2 linked regions of the Magnetococcus marinus MC-1 genome follow. The protein of the gene in region 1 interacts with the protein of each later gene in a pairwise test. Links are inferred from orthologs where the notes say so. Each region holds a gene or a part of one and is shown in the gene's direction. Other genes may lie near its edges.

What was found.
Region 2: the proteins of MMC1_RS12995 (region 1) and recJ interact in binary tests that used the Escherichia coli proteins (3 or more experiments, as listed by UniProt). The link is inferred for Magnetococcus marinus MC-1 from one-to-one orthologs.

Annotation. Positions count from the first base shown.
Region 1 is NC_008576.1:3,228,426-3,238,558, forward strand. Bases 2,955-5,951 are described here. They hold MMC1_RS12995 (DNA topoisomerase III), read left to right. Parts: upstream 2,955-3,334; coding sequence 3,335-5,569; downstream 5,570-5,951. Other genes in these bases: MMC1_RS13000 (TRAP transporter substrate-binding protein), read right to left, coding at 5,712-5,951. Outside these bases: MMC1_RS12985 (MFS transporter), read left to right, coding at 104-1,291; MMC1_RS12990 (sulfur globule family protein), read left to right, coding at 1,662-2,033; MMC1_RS21955 (hypothetical protein), read left to right, coding at 2,647-2,799; more of MMC1_RS13000, read right to left, coding at 5,952-6,719; MMC1_RS13005 (adenylate/guanylate cyclase domain-containing protein), read right to left, coding at 6,732-8,870; MMC1_RS13010 (BLUF domain-containing protein), read left to right, coding at 9,557-9,976.
Region 2 is NC_008576.1:2,168,197-2,178,331, forward strand. The notes cover bases 4,270-7,268. They hold recJ (single-stranded-DNA-specific exonuclease RecJ), read left to right. Parts: upstream 4,270-4,879; coding sequence 4,880-6,658; downstream 6,659-7,268. Other genes in these bases: MMC1_RS08960 (hypothetical protein), read left to right, coding at 4,270-4,880; MMC1_RS08970 (IS1634 family transposase), read left to right, coding at 6,942-7,268. Also shown: MMC1_RS08940 (hypothetical protein), read left to right, coding at 107-343; alaC (alanine transaminase), read left to right, coding at 867-2,060; MMC1_RS08950 (homoserine dehydrogenase), read left to right, coding at 2,161-3,480; more of MMC1_RS08960, read left to right, coding at 3,735-4,269; more of MMC1_RS08970, read left to right, coding at 7,269-8,771; ATP-dependent Clp protease ATP-binding subunit ClpA, read right to left, coding at 8,876-10,135. UniProt on the Escherichia coli protein: Single-stranded-DNA-specific exonuclease.

The DNA of each region.
Region 1 (10,133 bases):
AACCAGATGGGCAAGAACACGAGGGGATCCAGCAGCGTCGGGAATGAGGGGCATTCTACGTTGGTTTATTCCCGCGCCGGACCCATTCTGCTAATCTGTTGGCATGAGACTTTCTAAATCCCAGGCGTTGCAAGGGGTGGTGTTTGCCCTGGTTGCCTCGGCCTTTACCAATATTTATCTTACCCAACCGGTTCTACCTGTTTTACAGCAGGAGTTTGGCATCTCTGCGGCATACGCTTCATGGAGCATCTCTGCGGTTATTTTGGGCATAACCCTGGCGAATATTCCCTTTGGCCTGCTGGCGGATCATTGGCCCATTCGTCCGATTCTTTTCACAGGGGGGCTCTTAATCGCGTTGGGAGGGCTGCTGACCGCCTGGGTCGATAGCTTTACTTGGCATGTGATGGGTCGTTTTTTACAGGGTCTTTTTATACCCGCTCTCACCACCTGTCTGGTGGCCTATCTGGCCCGGGTGCTCCCTGCGGAACGTCGCCATGTGGTCATGGGTAGCTATGTAGCGGCCACGGTGCTGGGGGGCTTGGGCGGTCGTCTGTTGGGGGGCTGGTTGCATCCGCCCCTGCATTGGCGGTATGCCTTGGTGAGTGCCGCGCTGCTTACGTTGGTAGCCATTGGCGTTGCGATGCGGCTGTTACCCAAAGAGCCCAGACCGCCCGCTCAGCCGTTACACAGCCGAGTGGGCTTTATCACTTTACTGACCCAGTGGCCCACGCTACGCCTTTTTTTAAGCGGCATGGGGGGCTTTTTTGTCTTTTCCTCCCTCTTTAACTATCTGCCGTTTCGACTGGCCGCAGCCCCGTTTTTTCTCTCGACCAACGCCATAACGGCAATCTATCTTGTTTATATTATTGGGATATTCATGGGTCCTGCGGCAGGCCAGCTCAGTAACCGGTGGGGCAGCGGACAGACATTAATGGGGGGGGCCGTGGTGACGCTGCTGGCGGTGGTGCTCTCGGGCACGCCCTGGTTGGTTGGCATTATTGCCGCCATGCTGCTGCTGTGCGCAGGTTTTTTCACCCTACACACCGCCTCGGTTGGTGCCCTTAACCATCGCATGACAGCGGGCCATGGGCGGGCCAATGCGCTCTATGTGCTGTTTTACTATCTGGGTGGCTGGATGGGCGTTACCCTCTCTGGCCTTGCCTTCGAGGCGTGGCGTTGGTTTGGAGTGATGGGCCTCTGTGTTGGCATGCTGGCCCTGCCCTTTATGGCAGGTTGGATGGAAAAACGGAGCGTCGCGCAACAAGCTATGCACGCACGCCCCCTCCCTTAACAACACCCCCTGCCCTTTACCAACGACCCAACCTGAACACGCGCCAGCCCTATCCCCATGGATGCCTGCCAAATGTAACCCCCTCACCGCCACCCAACCCACGGCCAGAGCACCCACTTTCTTACTCTCATTTTACGCGCTCCATACGCTCATTTTACGCACACACTTACAGGCTTGTTACCGGCCCATTACAATCGTAATTCATTGCTTACACTTGTTTATAAGAATTTGCTTCTATTCTAATACAAACTCTGCCATGATGCTTTCCAACAGAGCATACAGCGCCATCCAGCAGGATCGCTTAGCGCGTCTAAGTTAGGTGGAGCGGATGGCTGATACACGATCTATCGCACCCTTACGGAGAAAAAACATGACCAACAAAAAATCCTTATTCCTGGCTTTAGCTGCTTTCACAGCGCTTTCCACCGCCGCTTTGACCACCTCTGACGCCCAAGCTTGGTGGGGGTCACCCTGGGATAATAATGGTTACGGCAACGGCAATGGCTACGGCGCGGGCAATGGTGCGGGCAATGGTTCCGGCAACTTTGGCATGAACTTTAACATGAGCGGCAACGCCCAAACCGCCGCCAACGGCTACAACGGCTATAATGGCTACAATGGTTACAACGGCTATAATGGCTATAATGGCTACACCGCTCCCATGCCTCCTCCTTGGGCCTATGCGGCGCCCGTTGCACCAGTCGCCCCTGCTGCACCCCAGGCCCCCGAAGCCGCCAAGTAAGGGATAACCACCCCCTTACCCCGTGCTTATTTGAGCAAACGCCGCAAAGGGTAACCTTTGTGGCGTTTGTTTCTTATTGGCTAAAACAGAACCCCTACTCCGCCAGCTTGGGCTTATCCACTGTGGCCATACAGGGGGTAAACAGGAAAAACATGGATAGATGGCTGCACCACACAGAGCCTCTTGCACAAACAGCTCTGTGGTTGGCCTCTCTCCCGGCACGGCGCAAACCTAGGGGCCTTAAAAACCAACTTGACTCAATAAACGCCATAACCACTCGCTCCACTGGCGACCAAACCACCACCGATGAAAGGCTGGATAAGTTTTTTTGCCACTGGATAGCACCCTTTGTAAAACAAATTTACAGTTACCAAAAAAATATCTATTTCTTTTGTATTCCTATACTTAAATGCCATGCCCACCCAAATTCAACCGACCTGACAGGCCAGCGTGTGTTGCGCCCCCGTTAATGATGTTGCACTTTTGCGACAAAGTTATATTAGGAGATATAAAATTCATCCCTTATAATTCAGCCCAACACCGCACCACCAAGGTGCATACCGGATGCCGGCAGGAGGCTGGCCCGACTAAACCGAATAATAGGAGCCGCACCATGAACAAACTTTCTCTGCGCGAAACCACGGAACAAGCGCTGACCACTCTTGCTTTTTTACCCTTCACCATCTTTTTCTTTCTCCTTGCCGCTTGGTTGCGTAATGATCTGAAGAAGTCACAAAACCTTCGCCCCCAAACCGACATAGCATGATTTGTCCCCTGGGTTTGGGACAGCATCTCCTCGTAGATGATGGGCCCGCGTGGCACCGGTAGGCCGTTAAAGCCGTTGCCACGCGGCCCAACGCACCACCCCCTTAGCCTTTCTACGCCCCCCTACTGCATGGCCACGCGGATTGTTCGACCAAGCAACCGCTCGCTCAAACCCCACGGTAGGCGCGTTGGCGCTTTCCACTGCTCCCATAGTTGGCACCATTCCTTTGTGTCACTCAGAGTATGGCGGCGTGCATAATGTCGCAATTTCGGTTATTTTCCCAACAGAGCATGCTGTTTGCACCGCCCCCTACTCCAGTTGGCCCTTATGCACCAGCTCGGTAAGGGCAAAATGGCCTGCTCTTTTGTTGCTTGGAAAAAAGAAATCCGCGCTAACACAAAAGCTTTTTTGGCTTAAATACCACCGTGGCCGCTTATCCCGGATCTTTCATGAATCCCAGACGCTCTCGCTTGATCTTTGAAGGGATTCATGAAAGATCCGGGTTAGACACTAACCGTAGCATGTCGTGATAACCATGATTCTCTATCTTTGCGAAAAGCCCTCTCAGGGTCGGGATATTGGCCGCGTTTTAGGGGCTACCAGCCGTCATGAAGGTTATGTGGCAGGAGCAGGGGTGTGCGTAACTTGGTGTATTGGTCATCTTATGGAGATGGTGGCCCCTGATGGTTATAGACCCGAATGGAAAAGTTGGCGGCTGGATACCCTACCCATCATTCCCCAACAGTGGCAGCTGGAGCTCACCGCCCGTGGGCGCAAGCAGTTTAAGGTTATCCAAGGGTTACTCAAGGGTGTAACGGAGGTGGTGCTCGCCACCGACGCCGACCGCGAAGGTGAGACCATTGGCCGTGAAGTGTTGGAGCGCTGCCAATACCGGGGTAAGATCTCTCGCCTCTGGTTATCTGCCCTGGATGATGCCAGCATTCGCAAAGCGTTGGGCAACCTGCTACCAGGGGAGCAAACCGAGCCCCTCTACCAAGCCGGGCTTGGCCGATCTCGTGCGGATTGGATGGTTGGGATGAACCTTACCCGCGCCTATACCCTTTTGGGTCGGCAGGGGGGCTATGCAGGGGTGTTGAGCGTGGGGCGCGTGCAAACCCCCACCCTAAAACTGGTGGTGGACCGGGACCGGCTGATCGAGAACTTTAAACCCGTCGACTATTTTGAGATTTTTGCCTTACACCGCGTTCACTCAGGGACGTTCATCGCCAAATGGGTACCGCCCCCTAAGCCTTGCGATGCCGAGGGTCACTGCTTGGACCGCACCCTCGCCGAAACGGTCATACACAAGGTGCAAGGCCACAGCGGCACCATTACAAAAGCCGAGACCAAGCGCGTCAAAGAGCCGCCCCCGCTGCCATTGGAGCTCTCGACTCTGCAACAAGAGGCTTCGCGGCGCTGGGGCATGGGTGCCAAACAGACCCTTGAGATTGCCCAATCCCTTTATGAAAAGCATAAAGCGGTGACCTATCCCCGCACCGATTGCCGTTATCTACCCAGCAACCAGTTTAAAGAGGCCCCGGCGGTACTACAGGGATTGACAACCAACGATGCCAGCCTCACCCCCTTGGTGGAGGGTGCAGATGCACAGCTCCGCTCCAAGGCGTGGAACGACAAAAAAATCACCGCTCACCATGCCATCATTCCAACCGCCGCCAAGATAAACATCGACGCCCTCAGCCGCGAAGAGGCTCTGCTGTATGATCTGATTCGCCGTCACTACTTGGCGCAATTTTACCCCCCCTTCGAGTATGACCGCACGGTAATCGACACCCAGGTCGCCATGGAAACATTCCACGCCACAGGCCGGGTTGAGCTCATTCCAGGGTGGAAAAGGGTGCTGGCTGCCAACCAAGAAAAAAAAGAGGGCGACGAGGATGAGCAAACGTTACCCGTGGTACGCAGCGGCGAAGCTGCCACCATTGAGGGGGCTGAACTGAAACAAAAGCAGACCAAGCCTCCCAACCGTTATACCGAAGGCACCTTAATCCAGGCGATGAAAAGCGTCGGCAAGCTGGTCGAAGATGCCCGTCTACGCAAGATTTTAAGAGAGACCTCGGGCATTGGCACAGAGGCCACCCGTGCCGCCATTCTGGAGACCTTGATTAAACGCAATCTGCTGGCCAAGCAGGGCAAAAAAAGTCTTGTTAGCATGCCCGCCGGTCGTCTGCTGGTGGATGCCCTACCCCATAGCGTCACCGACCCCGCCACCACCGCAGTCTGGGAACAGACCCTGGATGATATTGCCCATGGTGGAGGATCGCTGGAGACCTTTTTAGCCAAATCCGAGTTATGGCTTAATAAGCTTATTCACAATGTTCACCAACGCCAGCAGCTGGGACTAAACCCCTTTCGAGGTCTCCCCCCTTCCACGTCGCATACCGACCCAGCCCAGCCCACTCCGCGCAGGCAACGCCGCTCTAAAGCAGAGGTCACACCCACCCCAAACGCCGCCCCCCTGTGCCCCCAGTGTGGCGGGCCTATGTTACAGCGTAAAAGCCCGCAAGGCGCTTTTTGGAGCTGTGCAGAGCAAGCAACCTGTACGGGCACACGGCCAGGGAGCCCCCTTGCAGCCCACTCGCCCCTTATGCAACCCAACCCAGAGCGCGGACCTCTTTGCCCCAAGTGCCAACAAGCCCCCCTGGTACAGCGCACCGCCTATCGCGGCAAAAATAGCGGCCAACCTTTCTGGGGCTGCCAGCGTTACCCCCAGTGCCGCTACACCCAAGCCAGCCAAACCACAGAGTCATAACGTGTTGCACAGCACAAGTAGGCCGGCCTATACAAACAGACTTACCCCCGTGTCACAACTCAATCCCTTTTAACCATGGGCTGGTGTGTCGCTGTGGGCACAGGCCCTGCGTCCTTCTTGGCCAAGGGGTTCTATCCAACAATCAGGGGCTCTCCTGACGAAACAGTTGCAGCAATTTTGCCCCCTGCTCGCCATACTGTTTTTCAAGAAATTGCTCCATAGCGGGTTGCGCCCGATCACGAAAAGCTTGCAACTGTTCGCTGGTTGGATAATAAACTTGCATTTTTTCAGCCAGTTCAGTCAAAGAATCATCTTTCATGGCTAAAGCGCGGCTAGCGGTTACGCCCATCTGCGCCGCTTTATTCACCGCGTCCGCCTGGGCTGCATGCAAGCTCTGCATAAAAGGGTGGTTGACGACCCATACATAAGGGGTATAGAGGTGGTTGGTAACGGTTAAATATCTCTGCGCACGCTCCAATTTACCCACGCGAATAATAGTGGCGGGGTTCATTTGACCATCCAAGCTACCATTTTTTAATAGAGACAATAACTCTCCCCAAGCCACCGCTACGGGGTCGGCCCCCAAGCTGCGCATAAACGCCATATGGCTCTCTAAGTTCATCGTTCGCATACGCAACCCGGCCATATCCCCTGGCGCGCGGATGGGGCGGCGACTATTGGTCAACACAAACAAGCCGCCGGTATCCCCATAGCCTAACACCTGTAGACCCGTTTTTTGTAGGATGTCATCCCCCAGGGCTTTACCAAACGGGCCATCAAAAACACTATAGGTTTCTTCCAAATTTTGAAACCGAAAGGGATAATTTAGAATGCCTATCAGGGGATAACGGTCCGCCAATCCATCCAGGGAGACAATGGCCGACTGAATGACACCTTGTTGCACAAGATCCAAAAGCTGCTTCGCTTTGCCAAGCTGTCCTTCGGGAAAGGTCTCAACCGCCAAACCACCCTTGCTCAATTTGGCCAAGGCTCTCTCAAAGGCCAGCGCCATGGCCCCGCTTGGATTATCACTCTGGTTCGGGTTAAGATGGGCTAAATAGAGCTTTTGCTCGGCGGCAAAGGCGCTAAAAACCACCCCCTGCCAACAGAACATGAGTGTTACCACAAACAGACACGCGCGCCAAAACATCGCAACCCCCCCTTATTTATTTTTAAGCCACTCGGCGCCATCCCAATCGGCTGGTGGCGGTGTCACGATAAAGAGATGACACCGTTTTTCTATCTGCTCAGCCCCTTTATCATGGGGAAAGGATTGCTTATAGAGTGCCAGTTTCTCCAACACAGCATGCCAATCACGCGCTTCGTAGTGGTCCATCACGGCATGCCACAAACTTAACTTGAGCTTCTGTTCTTCTGTCGCTGCTAGAGGGGATTTTGGATCTTTTTCCCCCATAAGCTCATAAACATACATAGGGTGCGTATTACCCACTGGCACCACTTTATCCAGGCGACGCAGGTAAAAGTGGGGCTGCGCCACCCGAGCAACATGTTCTGACACCATCAACTCGGTATCATACTGTTTATTCATGGACTCAAGACGAGAGGCCATGTTCACCATGTTCCCAAAAGCGGAGTATTGCATCCGCTCAGTGGAGCCAACATTGCCCACAACCGCTTCACCCGTATGCAAACCAAAGCGTGTGTAAAAGGGGGTACGCCCATTTTTTGCAAACGTTTCCGCCAACGCCAAACCGGCTCGGTGACAGCCAAGCATCGCCCGACAAGCGTTTACAACATGGTCAGGGTCTTTGCTGGGGGCATTCCAAAGCGCCATGATGGCATCCCCAATAAATTTATCAATGGTACCTTTATAACGGTGGATCGGCTGGGACATCTGCTCCATGTATTCCGACAGCGAGCCCACCAATTGCTCTGGCGGCAGCTCTTCACTAATATTGGAAAAGCCTTTAATATCAGAGAACATAACCGTTAACGGCTGACGCCTTGAACCAATGCTGGTCTCGTCTTCATCCTCCACAATGGCACGCACGATCTCCTTAGGCACATAGACACTAAAACTGCGCAAAGAGCGTTTCATGGTCTCTACCGCATCGACCAACTGGCGCACCTCTGAAATATAGGAGGTTAGATTAAGGTTGCCTTCTAAATTAAAGCGGCGAATTTTAACCGTCTCTTGTGTCACCTTGCTCAGGGGTCGCGTAAGTAACTGAGAGAGCATCATAAACAGAAAAATAGCCAAGCTAATCGCCAAGCTACCCGCTACCAATATCTTAATACTGGCATCGGCGAGAGGACCAATCAGCTCTTCTTTTTGCACCAGAACCCCAGCAGTCCAACCCAAGCTCCCACCAATTTTGGCGAAGGAGACCATATATTCATCACCATTGGGTCCAAGGGTGGTTTCAAACCGATCTACCCCGGATTTTTGCCAATGCTGCACAGCCTCGGCCACCAACGGGTCGCGCACCTCGGTGGCCTTACGCAGGCGCACCTTCTCTTCTGTCACCTCAACCCCCATATCGGGTTCGCGATGACCGACCAAATAGTTATCCGCATTGAGCAGAAACACCCGCCCAGAGAGACCAATTTGAGCTTTGTAGAGAAAGCTGGAGAGGGTATCTAGGGTAATATCGGCGCCAACCACCCCAATTTTAATATCTGATGGAGTGCTGACGTGGCTCGACAAGGTTAAACCAATCAACTTTGAACTGGCGAACACATAGGCGTCGGAAATGGCCACTTGCGGCACTTCCCAGGCTTTTTTATACCAGGGCCGTACCCGTGGGTCGTAACGTACCGGGCCGCGATCCACCTTAACCACATCACCCCACTCTTTATAGAAGATAAAACTATCTGCTCGATGCCCAGAACTTTCATTTAACAGACGGGCGGCATAACGTACTCCCTGCGGAAGATCCTCTTTAGAAGGTCCCAACTGTTTTAGGGTGGGTGGCACCGCAAAAACTTGGTAAAAATCGCCGCTATTTTCAAACCCTAGGTAAAAGCTAAACACTTGAGGCAACGAAACGAGCTGGCGTTGCAAATAGCCAAGCCCCTGCACCGTTTGCAAGGAACCTGTATCCACCCGGGCCAGTTCTGCGGTGGCTTGCACCACCCGCTCCACGGGGGCCAGCAAGCCTTGCACATCACGATCCACTTGCAGGGTCGCACGGGCCATGGTCTTTGAGGCGGTTTCTAGAATAAGTTTGGAGTTATCCCAATAGAGGTAGCCGACCAAAGAAACCGTAAGCAGGGCCATAACCAAGCCAAAGGCCAAGGAGATACCAATACGCAGTTCAACTTGTCTGTTATGCATCATTGCCGTTGCCTCGTTTGGGTAGGGCGTACCTTCTTTAAAATCGTTTTATTGGGCACCACAGAGCGGGTTCGGACGACACTTCAAACAACGCTATTTGGCGCCAGAAAAATAGACCAAACAGACAAAATCTATCTACACCCCACGCCCTCGTGAGCAGGCCCCCCTGAGAGTGCTGTCGCAGGGAAAGAACGTTTAACCGGACCATACCGAATGGGTTTGTGGGAGCAACCTCGCACAAAAAAACACGTTCTCAAAATAGCAGAATTGTTCCCCAAATTTACACAAGAACCTTACAACGCACCGCACAATCAGGATCTTTTTCTGTTTTAATGCCTGCAAGGGCCTATTCATTCCTCAAATTGCTCCGAATTCGAGGCATCCCAAGCCCTTTTTCAAGACACCATCCTCTCACGATTAGAACACCGTCGATAATAGCAGGATGATCCCCCCTCTTTCACAGCACCCTGGTCCGTACAGACACCCTATTTTCGACCAACGTTCTGGCTTTACGTCGTCATAACATAAAACGTAAATGATTATTTTTCATACTTTTAAAACGACAACCTTACCCTATTGACTTGAATTTCCACCCTAAGTAAACTGCCCTAACGAATATAAGAAGTTTGGGCACCATAGCGTGGTTTAACGCCTATACGTTGGCCACTTATAATGATGAGGATGCAGTAATGATTCAATTAGTCTACGTAAGCTCATCCGTTCGCCTGTTTACAAAAGACGAGCTTATTGGGATCCTTGAAGTTTCCCGTACGCATAATCAAAGCAAAGGGATCACAGGCATACTACTCTACGCTAACGGTAACTTTTTACAGCTTCTTGAAGGCGAAAAAAAAGATGTTGATGCGCTTTATGAAAAAATCACTCAGGACAAGCGCCATAGGGGATGCATAAAGCTTTTTGCAAAGGATGCCACCTCACGCCTTTTCCCCGATTGGTCTATGGGCTTTAGAGAACTTTCCAAGGATGAATGTGACACCAAAAAGGGCTATTCTGACCTTATGGCTTTTTGGAATAACCCTATGGATCTTAAAAACAACCCCAATCAGCTTTTAAGGATTCTTGGGGAGTTTTCAATGAACAACCGATAACGATCCCCGCACCAATACCGCATGTCCACCTTTTTGTCGATGTATCCAGCCCTATGGTCGTTTTCAAAAAAACACCCCCTACAGCAAAGAAACACCGTCCCCAGAGTTTGCCTCGCCCCCTGCTCAGGCAAATCTCCGCGACCACGCAGCCTTCGCC
Region 2 (10,135 bases), 1.1 Mb from region 1 along the record:
GGCAAGTTGGTCGATATGGAGAGACAAGGGAAGAGGGCTTGTTCATATCTACCTGCGAAACTAAAAAAAAAGGTGCAGGGGGTCGCAACTTAGAAGGGGTCGACTCATGAGCCAGTCCTTTGTTATATCACTGAACAGAAGTCGTTCAAAAGCAGCCGAAGGCAAAATTGCCAGCAGCAACAAGCAGGAGTCCAGGAAAAACCATGAAATGACCATCAAGAAAGCGGTTGAAGGAGAGTCTAAAACCTCTTCAGCAACCAAAGGGTTCGCCAAAAAGGCTTACTCTTTATCTCTTTCTGCGGGGGCACTTTCGCGGGGACCTTGGTATCCTAAGCCTCAGTAAGTGGCGGAGTATGGCTCGCCTCAGAACCGGCTGCGTCATGCCCTGAAGCGCGTCTGCGCTTCAGGGCTGGCGTGCCCCCGCCGTCTGGATTTGCCCTCTGCATCTACGTGATGCGCTGTTGGTTGGTTAAGTTTTCCTAAGTCGTCGCAATACCACGTCAAAATATCTGCTCATGCCGTCCCATCTGGGCTTTTCTCTCCGGTCGGTTATCCTCTAAAATTTTTCTTGGGTTTGTTGCCGTGATTTTCCCCATTTTGGCCGCTGCTCTGCATGGAGAAACGGCTATTTTATGGGGCACTCCCAGGTAAGATCGTCAGGGTATGGCAACAAGGCCGCTCTTTTTGTTTGTGTGCGCACGATTTGTCGCCTCGCCATGCTGAGAGTCCGTTGACAGTTGCGGGGTTGGCTCTTAGATTGAGACCCTCAATATGCTATTGCTGCACCGCTTATCATGACCGAGACTGCTCCGTTCATGGGAGTGGGGTGGTTGTGTAGGCTTTCGTCTTGTATGAATGGACCGTCCATGGAAGAGTTTCATCGCATTAAACGTTTGCCCCCTTATGTATTTGCCGTTGTTAACGAGCTAAAATACAAGGCAAGAAACCGTGGTGAGGATATTATTGACTTCGGTATGGGCAATCCTGATCAGCCCACGCCCAAGCACATTACCGATAAGTTGATCGAAGCGGTGCAAGATGGACGTAACCATCGCTACTCGCTCTCCCGAGGCATTGGTGGTTTGCGGCGGGCGGTCTGTGCCTATTACAAACGCCGGTTTGGGGTGGATCTGGATCCTGAATCAGAGGCGATTGTCACCATCGGCTCCAAGGAGGGGCTCTCTTCTCTGGCGATGGCGATTACCGAACCGGGTATGAACGTCATTGTGCCGAGTCCCACCTATCCCATCCACGAATACAGTTTTCTCATCGCGGGTGCCCATATCCAACGGGTAAAAATAAGTCGGGATAACGATTTTATCGAGGATATGAAGGTTGCGGTGCGCAACCATTGGCCCCGTGCCCAGGTGTTGGTGGTGAACTTTCCCTCCAACCCCACCGCTCAAGTAGTGGAGCTGGATTTTTACCAAAAGGTGATCGACTTTGCCAAAGAGCATAACATCTGGGTGATCTCGGATGTGGCTTATGCAGAGATCTGCTTTGACGGCTATAAAGCCCCCTCCATTTTGCAAATTCCTGGTGCCAAGGATATTGCGGTGGAGTTCTATTCACTCTCCAAAACCTACAACATGCCGGGTTGGCGGGTGGGTTTTTGCGTGGGCAACCCCCACCTTATTAAAGCGCTGTCGCGGATTAAGTCCTATCTGGATTATGGCATGTTTCAGCCGATCCAGATCGCCGCCACCGTGGCACTCAACGGCCCCCAGGATTGTGTGGCCGAGATCAATGAAATCTACCGTCAACGCCGCAATGTGTTGATTGATGGTTTGGCTCGGGCTGGTTGGGCGATTGAGCGCCCCAAGGCCTCCATGTTTGTTTGGGCTGAGATCCCCGATGAGTTTAAGGCCATGGGCTCCTTGGAGTTTTCCAAACTGCTGCTTAAAGAGGCCAAAGTGGCGGTAAGCCCAGGTGTCGGTTTTGGGGTGTATGGGGATGATCATGTGCGCATTGCGCTCATTGAAAACGAGCATCGCACCCGCCAAGCGCTGCGCAGTATGCGGCGCTTCTTAAGTGCCGGCTCTGACGTGGCGGGTGATTGAGTTTTGAGAAAAGGCCGGGTCTGGCTGGTGCGGCAGCAGCTGCCCCCTTGGGTGTGGGCAGAACATCAATAAGAACAATCCTTAGCAAAGGGGTGAACAGGTGAAAGCTTTACGCGTAGGCGTTATGGGGTATGGCACGGTTGGGCGTGGCGTAGTGCGTATGTTGTTGGATCATGCCGACCTGCTGGAGGCCCGAACCGGTTGTGCGGTAACCCTACGTTATATTGCCGACCATAATACCGAGAGTGACCGAGGTGTGGTATTGCCAGAGACGGTTACGCTGCTAAACGATGCCCATAAAATGATCGAGTCCGAGGATGTGGATGTGATCTGCGAATTGATCGGCGGCACCGGTATTGCCAAAACCCTCGTGCTCAAGGCGCTGCAACAGGGTAAACATGTGGTTACGGCCAACAAGGCGCTCATTGCCACCCATGGCAATGAGCTGATTGCCGCTGCCGATGCCTCGGGCGTAGAGCTGATGTTTGAAGCCTCTACAGCGGGCACCATCCCCATCATTAAATCCCTGCGTGAGGCGCTGGCGGGTAATGAGATCCGGGAGATTTATGGCATTCTTAATGGCACCTGTAATTACATTCTTACCGAGATGCGCGAGAAGGGGTTGCCCTTTGAGACGGTGTTGGCCGATGCCCAGCAAAAGGGTTATGCCGAGGCTGACCCTACCTTTGATGTCGACGGTATTGATGCCGCCCATAAGCTGACCATTTTAGCCTCCATCGCATTTGGTATGCCGCTCTCTTTTGATGCGGTTTCGGTGGAAGGCATTCGGCATGTCTCTGCGGTGGATATTGCTTGGGCCACGGAGATGGGCTATCGCATTAAACTGCTGGGCATTGCCAAGCGTTGCGATGGTAAGGTGCAGCTACGTGTGCAGCCGGTGTTGGTTGAAGAGGAGAGCATGCTGGGCGCCGTAGAAGGGGTATTTAATGCGGTGTTTGTCAACAGCGACTTTGCTGGTTCTACCATGTATTATGGGCGTGGCGCTGGCGAGGAGCCTACTGCCAGCGCGGTGGTTTCTGATCTCATTGATATTGCTCGCAATGTGCAAGCAGGGGCGAAGATGCCGCGCATTTATCCCCTCGGTCAGCCTACGGCCCAGCTTAGCATGCCCACCATGTGCCCGGTAGAAGAGATGCGGGATGCCTACTATCTGCGTCTGTCGGTATTGGATAGACCCGGTGTGTTGGCTGATATTACCGCGATCTTAAAAGAGCACCGGGTCTCCATTGATGCCATTGTGCAGAAGGAGCGCTCGCCGGTGGAGCATGTGCCTTTGGTGATTGTGACCCATGAGGTGACAGAGCGGCAGATTTTGGATACCGTGGCGGCCATTGAAAAGATGGATTCGGTCAGTGATAAACCCCGCATGATCCGCATTGAGGATCTTGGAGTGGCCTAGATGCATGGCCTGAGCACTGGGCTAAAGGGTTGGCGTATCATGCTTGACCAGGGACACGACACACACAGCGCTGTTTTAACCAAGGCGCGCGCGCGTGGGGCTAAGCTTGGCGGGTATGGGCGTCCTGTGGCAGGTGCGGTTGTTGTACCAAGGGGCGCGCGTGGGGGGATGCTGCCGCGTGGTTTAGAGCTTGGTTGACAGGTTGAGGGGGGCTCCTGGTTGGGGCTCCCCTTTTTCGATTATGGGATTCGATTGTGGCTCTTGTACTTGTGATAGATGGATTAACCGCCCCAGGGGATGCCCCCTGGGCGCGCTGGTTACCAAATTTACAGCGCCTTGCGCAGGTGGGCAAGCAGGGCACCCTGGCGCTGCCCCAAGGCCGTTTTTTGCCGGAATCTTTGGTGCCGTGGATGGAGCGGCTGGGCATTGGTTATGGGGAGCAGCCCCCCTCGACCGCATGGTTTAGCGCTTATCATGGACGGGCCGCTGAACCTGGGCCGGGTAGCTGGTGCCATTTGGGGTTTACCCATCTGTTTCGTAAGCAGGATGATCTGCGGTTTGTCTCGCCTTCACGCACGGGGCAGAGCCGGGAGGAGATTCAGCAAATCGGTCATTTATTAACCTCCTTTTTGGCCCATGAGGGATGGTCGGTCTGTTATCAAGACCAAGAGGGATTGGTGATCCACACTGAGAGCCCCTGGCAGAGCCGTTCGCTCTCTATGCGGGTGGTGGAGGGGGCTTCGGCGGGGGAGATTATGCCCACTGGTGACGATGGTAAACGCTTGCAAAATTTTAGCATGGCTCTGCAACTGGCGTTGGCTCGCAATCCTGTGAATGAAGCGCGTAAGGCGGCCAATCGGCTGCCTCTGAACACCCCATGGTTTTGGGGGATGGGGGGGGCGCCTGATGCGGCTGCGGCGCAGCGCTGGCAGGGGGCGTGGCTGCTCTCTAGCGATGTGGCGGTATTGGGCATGGGCAAATGGTGTGGCTGGCAGACCAAGGCCTTGCCTGAGGATGAGAGCAACTGGCGCTGGGATCGGGATGTAGAACCCTATCTCAAGCTTGCCCGTGGGGAGGATGTGGTGATGCATTTGCAGGGTCCCGCCATCTATGCCCGCCACGGCATGGACGAGGATCGTAAGCGTCTGATGGCCCTGTGGGATCGCACCCATTTTGTGGCGTTGGAGCGTGCCTTGGCGGCTGCTAAGGTGGATCTGGTGGTGGTAGAAGGTTTCCCCTTGGAAGAGCAGGGCATCGGCACGGTATCCACCGCGAGCCGTTGGTTCTATGCTCCTGCGGGCCGCCTGTTAAGACCGATCCGTTTGTGGAAGAGATGGTTTAATGGGGGTGGAAAACAGGTTAGTTTGCCCTGGTCGAAACTCTACCAGGAGTGGCGCTGATGGGGGCGGCGGCAAAAAGCTCGCTGACGGGTAAACTGTGGACGCTGCGCTGCCAGCCCGATGAGGGGCACAATCGGGTGGTGCAGGCTTTAGGGCTCTCCCACTATTTGGCCCCCTTGCTGGCCAGCCGTAAGCTGTGCGGGGCCGGGGAGACCCGTCAATTTTTGGCCCCGCGTTTAAAGGATTTGGCCGATCCTTATGATCTGCTGGATATGCGCGTTGCGGTAGAGCGTTTGGCTGAGGCGCTGGAGAGGGGTGAAAAGATCGCGGTTTTTGGGGATTATGATGTGGATGGTGCCACTTCATCGGCCCTATTGATGCGCTATTTTCATGAGCTAGGGGTGGCGCTGCGGGTCTATATTCCCAACCGTTTGACCGAGGGGTATGGCCCCAGTGTTGGGGCCATGCGGACCCTAGCCGAGGAGGGTGTCTCGCTGGTTATTACGGTGGATTGTGGGATTACCGCTTTTGAGCCGTTGCAGGAGGCCAAAGCGTTAGGTTTGGCGGTGATCATTACGGACCACCATCAAGCCCGTGAGCAGTTGCCTGAGGCGTTGGCGGTGATCAACCCCAACCGGCAGGATGAGCCCTTTCCCTATAAAGAGCTGGCCGGGGTGGGGGTGGCGTTTTATTTGGTCATGGCGTTAAACCGGTTATTGCGGGAGCGGGGTTGGTTTAACAAAGGCCGTCAAGAGCCGGTATTAAAACCGCTGTTGGATCTCGTAGCGGTGGGCACGGTGGCGGATGTGGCGGGCATGCGCGGTTTAAACCGGGCGTTGGTTACCACAGGCTTGCATGTGCTTTCGGAGCGCAGCAATCCCGGTTTGGCGGCACTCATGCAGGTGGTGGGCATTGGTGAAGAGGTTAAAGAGCTTACCAGTACCCATATTGGTTTTCAATTAGGGCCACGGCTTAATGCGGGGGGGCGTTTGGGGCAGGGGGCGTTGGGGTATCAACTGCTCTCCTGTCATGATCAGGCCCAGGCATTGCCCATTGCCCAAACCCTGGATGCCTCGAATAAAGAGCGGCAGGAGATTGAGCGCACCCTGCTTAAACAGGCGATGGATCAAGTGGAGGCGGAGAATCAGCCCATTTTGCGGCGGGGCTTGGTGGTGGCGGGTGAGGGGTGGCATGCGGGGGTGATTGGCATTGTGGCCTCGCGCCTGTGTGACAAATACAGCAAACCCGCCTTGGTGATTGCCATTGATGCCGAAACCGGCGTGGGTAAAGGGTCGGGGCGTTCGATCCCGGGTATAAATCTATTGGCGGCCATCGAGGCGGGGGCGGCTCATCTGGAACATTTTGGTGGGCATAAGGTGGCGGCTGGGTTGACCATTCAACGGGAGAAAATCCCAGCCTTTATGGAGGCTTTTGAGGATCATCTTACCCGCCACTATCAGGCCTCGGCCTTTTTCCCCCGTTTAACGGTGGATGCGGAGCTGCCGCTGGATGAGTTGGATTTTGCGGTGGCTCGGCAGATTCAATCGTTTAGCCCGTTTGGGCCGGGTAATCCAGAGCCGATTTTTATTCTGCCCAGGGTTTCGTTGCGGGGGATTAAGGTGCTCAAGGAGCGCCATCTGGCCATGAGCATTGTCTGCCCACGCACCCACCAACAGATTGAGGCCATCGGCTTTCGCATGGCCCCTGGTCCCATTGTGGATGCCATTCAAGCGGGGGATGTGGCTGTATGGGATGTGGCAGGCAAGCTCACCATTGAAACCTGGCGAGGGCGGGAGAAGATGAAACTGCAACTCTCCGACGTGCGGGCTGCGGGGTGAGGTTGCGGTTGAGAGTGCTTTAGCCGCTGTGCCCAGCCACCACTTTGCTTGCAAGCCAGTAAAAAGGGCCAGCGATCTCTCGCTGGCCCTTTAAATAGGGTAACCCCCGTCGGTTTTGTTAACCCATGTTTAACATTTCTCTACCGAATTTAGGCATGTTTGGCCTATTGATATATTTTAACATATTGATTTATATGTACTCACAAATTCAAACATGTTTTGTAGTGCCATAATAAATTATTATGTCTTGCGCCACCATGGTGCTTTTGGTATCATTCCGAGTATGTATATACGACGCACACAAACCCGCAATACAGCCACAGGCGAATCTTACTACACGCATCGCCTGGTTCAATCCCTTCGTGTCGGCACGAAGGTCAGGCAGGTGACACTCTTGAATCTTGGCCGTCATTTCGCCATAGGCCAGAATCACTGGCCCACCTTGTGTTCACGTATCGATCAACTGCTAAGCCCTCAGAAGACACTGATTTCTCTTGATTGTCCTTCGCAAGTGGAGCGGGAGGCCCAGCGTATTGTCGCGCAATTGTTGACCCGTCAGCCGGAAGCAATCCCGTCTGCCAAGGAGACGGAAACCGGCCTTTCCCCAGAGGATGTGCAAACAGTATTGGTGGACTCTCTTGAAATGAGCCGCCCCCGGAGTGTGGGGGTGGAGCAGGTGGGACTATGGGCCATGGGTAAGGCAGGGTTTACAGAACTGTTGGCCGATGTCGGACTAACCGGCCCTCAGCGAGCCGCAGCCATCGGCGCCATTATTGGACGCATGGCCGCACCTGGTTCCGAACGGGCGCTGCATAGATGGCTCAGCGCCCAAAGCGGCCTAGGGGAGTTGCTTGATGTGGACTTCGAGACCATGAGCCTGATGCAATTTTACCGAGTTTCAGACCTATTGATCAGAAACCGCGAGGCTATCGAAAACAGATTGTTTTCCAAGATTAACGATCTATTCAACCTGCCGGGCACCGTCACCTTATACGATTTGACCAATACCTATTTTGAGGGAGAGGCAGAAGGAAACAGCAAAGCTCAGCGGGGGCGCTCAAAGGAGAAGCGTTGCGACTCTCCCCTGTTGACCTTGGGTCTGGTACTCGACGGTAGCGGGTTTGTGCGCCGTTCGCAGATTTTCCCCGGCAATGTCTCCGAAGGGAGCACCCTGGAAGGGATGCTCAAAGGCTTGAATGCTCCCAATGGTGCCTTGGTGGTTATGGATCGGGGGGTAGCCACTGAGGCCAATCTTGTCTGGTTACGCGACAAAGGCTATCGTTATCTGGTGGTCAGCCGAGAACGCGAGCGGCAATTCGATTTCAACGGTGCTGCATGTATCGAAACGGCCGCAAAGGAACAGATCCACATCCAAAAAGTTCTCAGCGACGATGGCCAGGAGGTGAGGCTTTACTGTCATTCCCAACGCCGTGCGGAAAAGGAAAAGGGGATCTCCCGGCGTTTTGCCGAGCGCTTTGAAGCCGGTCTGACTAAGCTCTCCGAGGGGCTTTCCAAGCCCCGCACCACAAAGAATATCGATAAACTTTGGGAGCGCATTGGACGGCTGAAAGAAAAAAATCGTGGTATAGGCCAGCACTACCACATCGAAATCATCCCGGACGACAGTGGTTTGCAGGCCCAAGCCATCCATTGGAAACAAAAACCGCTCGATGGCACCTCGCTGACCCACCCTGGGGTCTACTGCCTGCGTAGCAACGAGACCGGCTGGGATGAGGAGCGCTTATGGCGCACCTACATCACCCTCACGGATCTGGAATCGGTGTTTCGCTCTCTCAAATCGGAATTGGGCTTGCGTCCACTCTTCCATCGGAAAGAGGAACGCAGCGATGGTCATCTGTTTATCACCGTGCTGACCTACCAGATCGTACAGATAATACGTCAACAATTGGCGGAAAAAGGTATCCACGGTCGCTGGAGCACGCTGCGAGACATCCTCTCCAGCCAGTGCCGGATTACCGCTTCATTTCGACGACCCGATGGACATTCCTTGCAGGTGCGCAAAGCCACCAGACCTGAGCCTGAACAACAGAAAATCTTCCAGGCGCTTGGAATCCATGCAAACCCAGGCGGGGTGAAAAAGATGGTCGTCTGAGCACATTTTCCAAAGAATGCACAGTTTGTAGTGCCACTCGAAAAAAATACACATCGTAAGATTCTGTATTTTAAGATCTTCTACAATAGCCTGTTAAACATGGGTTAAGCTTCGCTGGTCTCTTCGCTGGTTTTTTCGGCTTTTTCCACCTCGTGGCTGTCCTCCACCAAAATGGCCAGCTCATTGGCCGCCTCAACCGCCGATACATGCACCGCACCACCATGCACCAACTTGCCAAACAGCAGCTCATCGGAGAGGGGCTTTCTGAGCTCCTGCTGAATGGCGCGCTCCATGGGACGGGCACCATGTTTTTTATCGTAGCCCTTTTTCGCCAACAGATGACGCGCCGAATCATCCACAAACAGGGCAACCCCCTTCTCTTCCAACTGGGTTTCCAAACGGACCAAAAACTTATCCACCACCCGCAAAATGGTCTCCCGATTGAGTTGCACAAACGGAATAATGGCATCCAGTCGGTTGCGGAACTCTGGGGCGAAAGTTTGGTTAATCGCCTTCATATCATCCCCAACATGGGTCTGGGTAACAAACCCCACCGAGGCCCGCTCCAGATCCGAAGCCCCCGCATTGGTGGTCATAATCAGCACCACATTGCGAAAATCTGCCTGACGGCCATTGTTGTCCGTCAGCTTGCCGTGGTCCATTACCTGAAGCAGAATATTAAAGACATCGGGATGGGCCTTCTCAATCTCATCCAGCAGCAGCACCGAATGGGGATTTTTCGTCACCGCATCGGTTAGCAGTCCACCCTGCTCAAAACCCACATAACCTGGGGGGGCTCCAATGAGGCGCGATACCGCATGACGCTCCATATACTCAGACATGTCAAAGCGGATCAGCTCAACCCCCATCTCGGCGGCAAGCAGCCGGGCCAGCTCTGTTTTACCAACCCCCGTGGGACCCGCAAACAAAAAGCTGCCAATGGGTTTTTCTGGATTTCCCAAGCCAGAGCGATTGAGCTTAATGGCCTCGCAGGTTTTATCAATAGCCCCATCTTGACCAAACAGGGAGAGGCGCAAATTTTTGTCCAAATTGCGCAATACCTGACGGTCATCCTTGCTCACCGAGCGGGTGGGAATGCGGGCCATCAAGGCCACTACCTGTTCAATCTCCTTAACGCCAATGGATTTTTTGCGTTTGGAGAGGGGCAATAACTGACTAGCTGCCCCCGCTTCATCAATCACATCAATGGCCGAATCAGGGTGTTTGCGGTCATTAATATGGCGGGCCGATAACTCCGCAGCGGTTTGCAGGGCCTGATTGGTAAAACGCACACCATGGTGATCCTCAAAACGTATCTTTAAACCTTTGAGAATTTTAATGGTTTCTTCAAGTGAAGGCTCAAG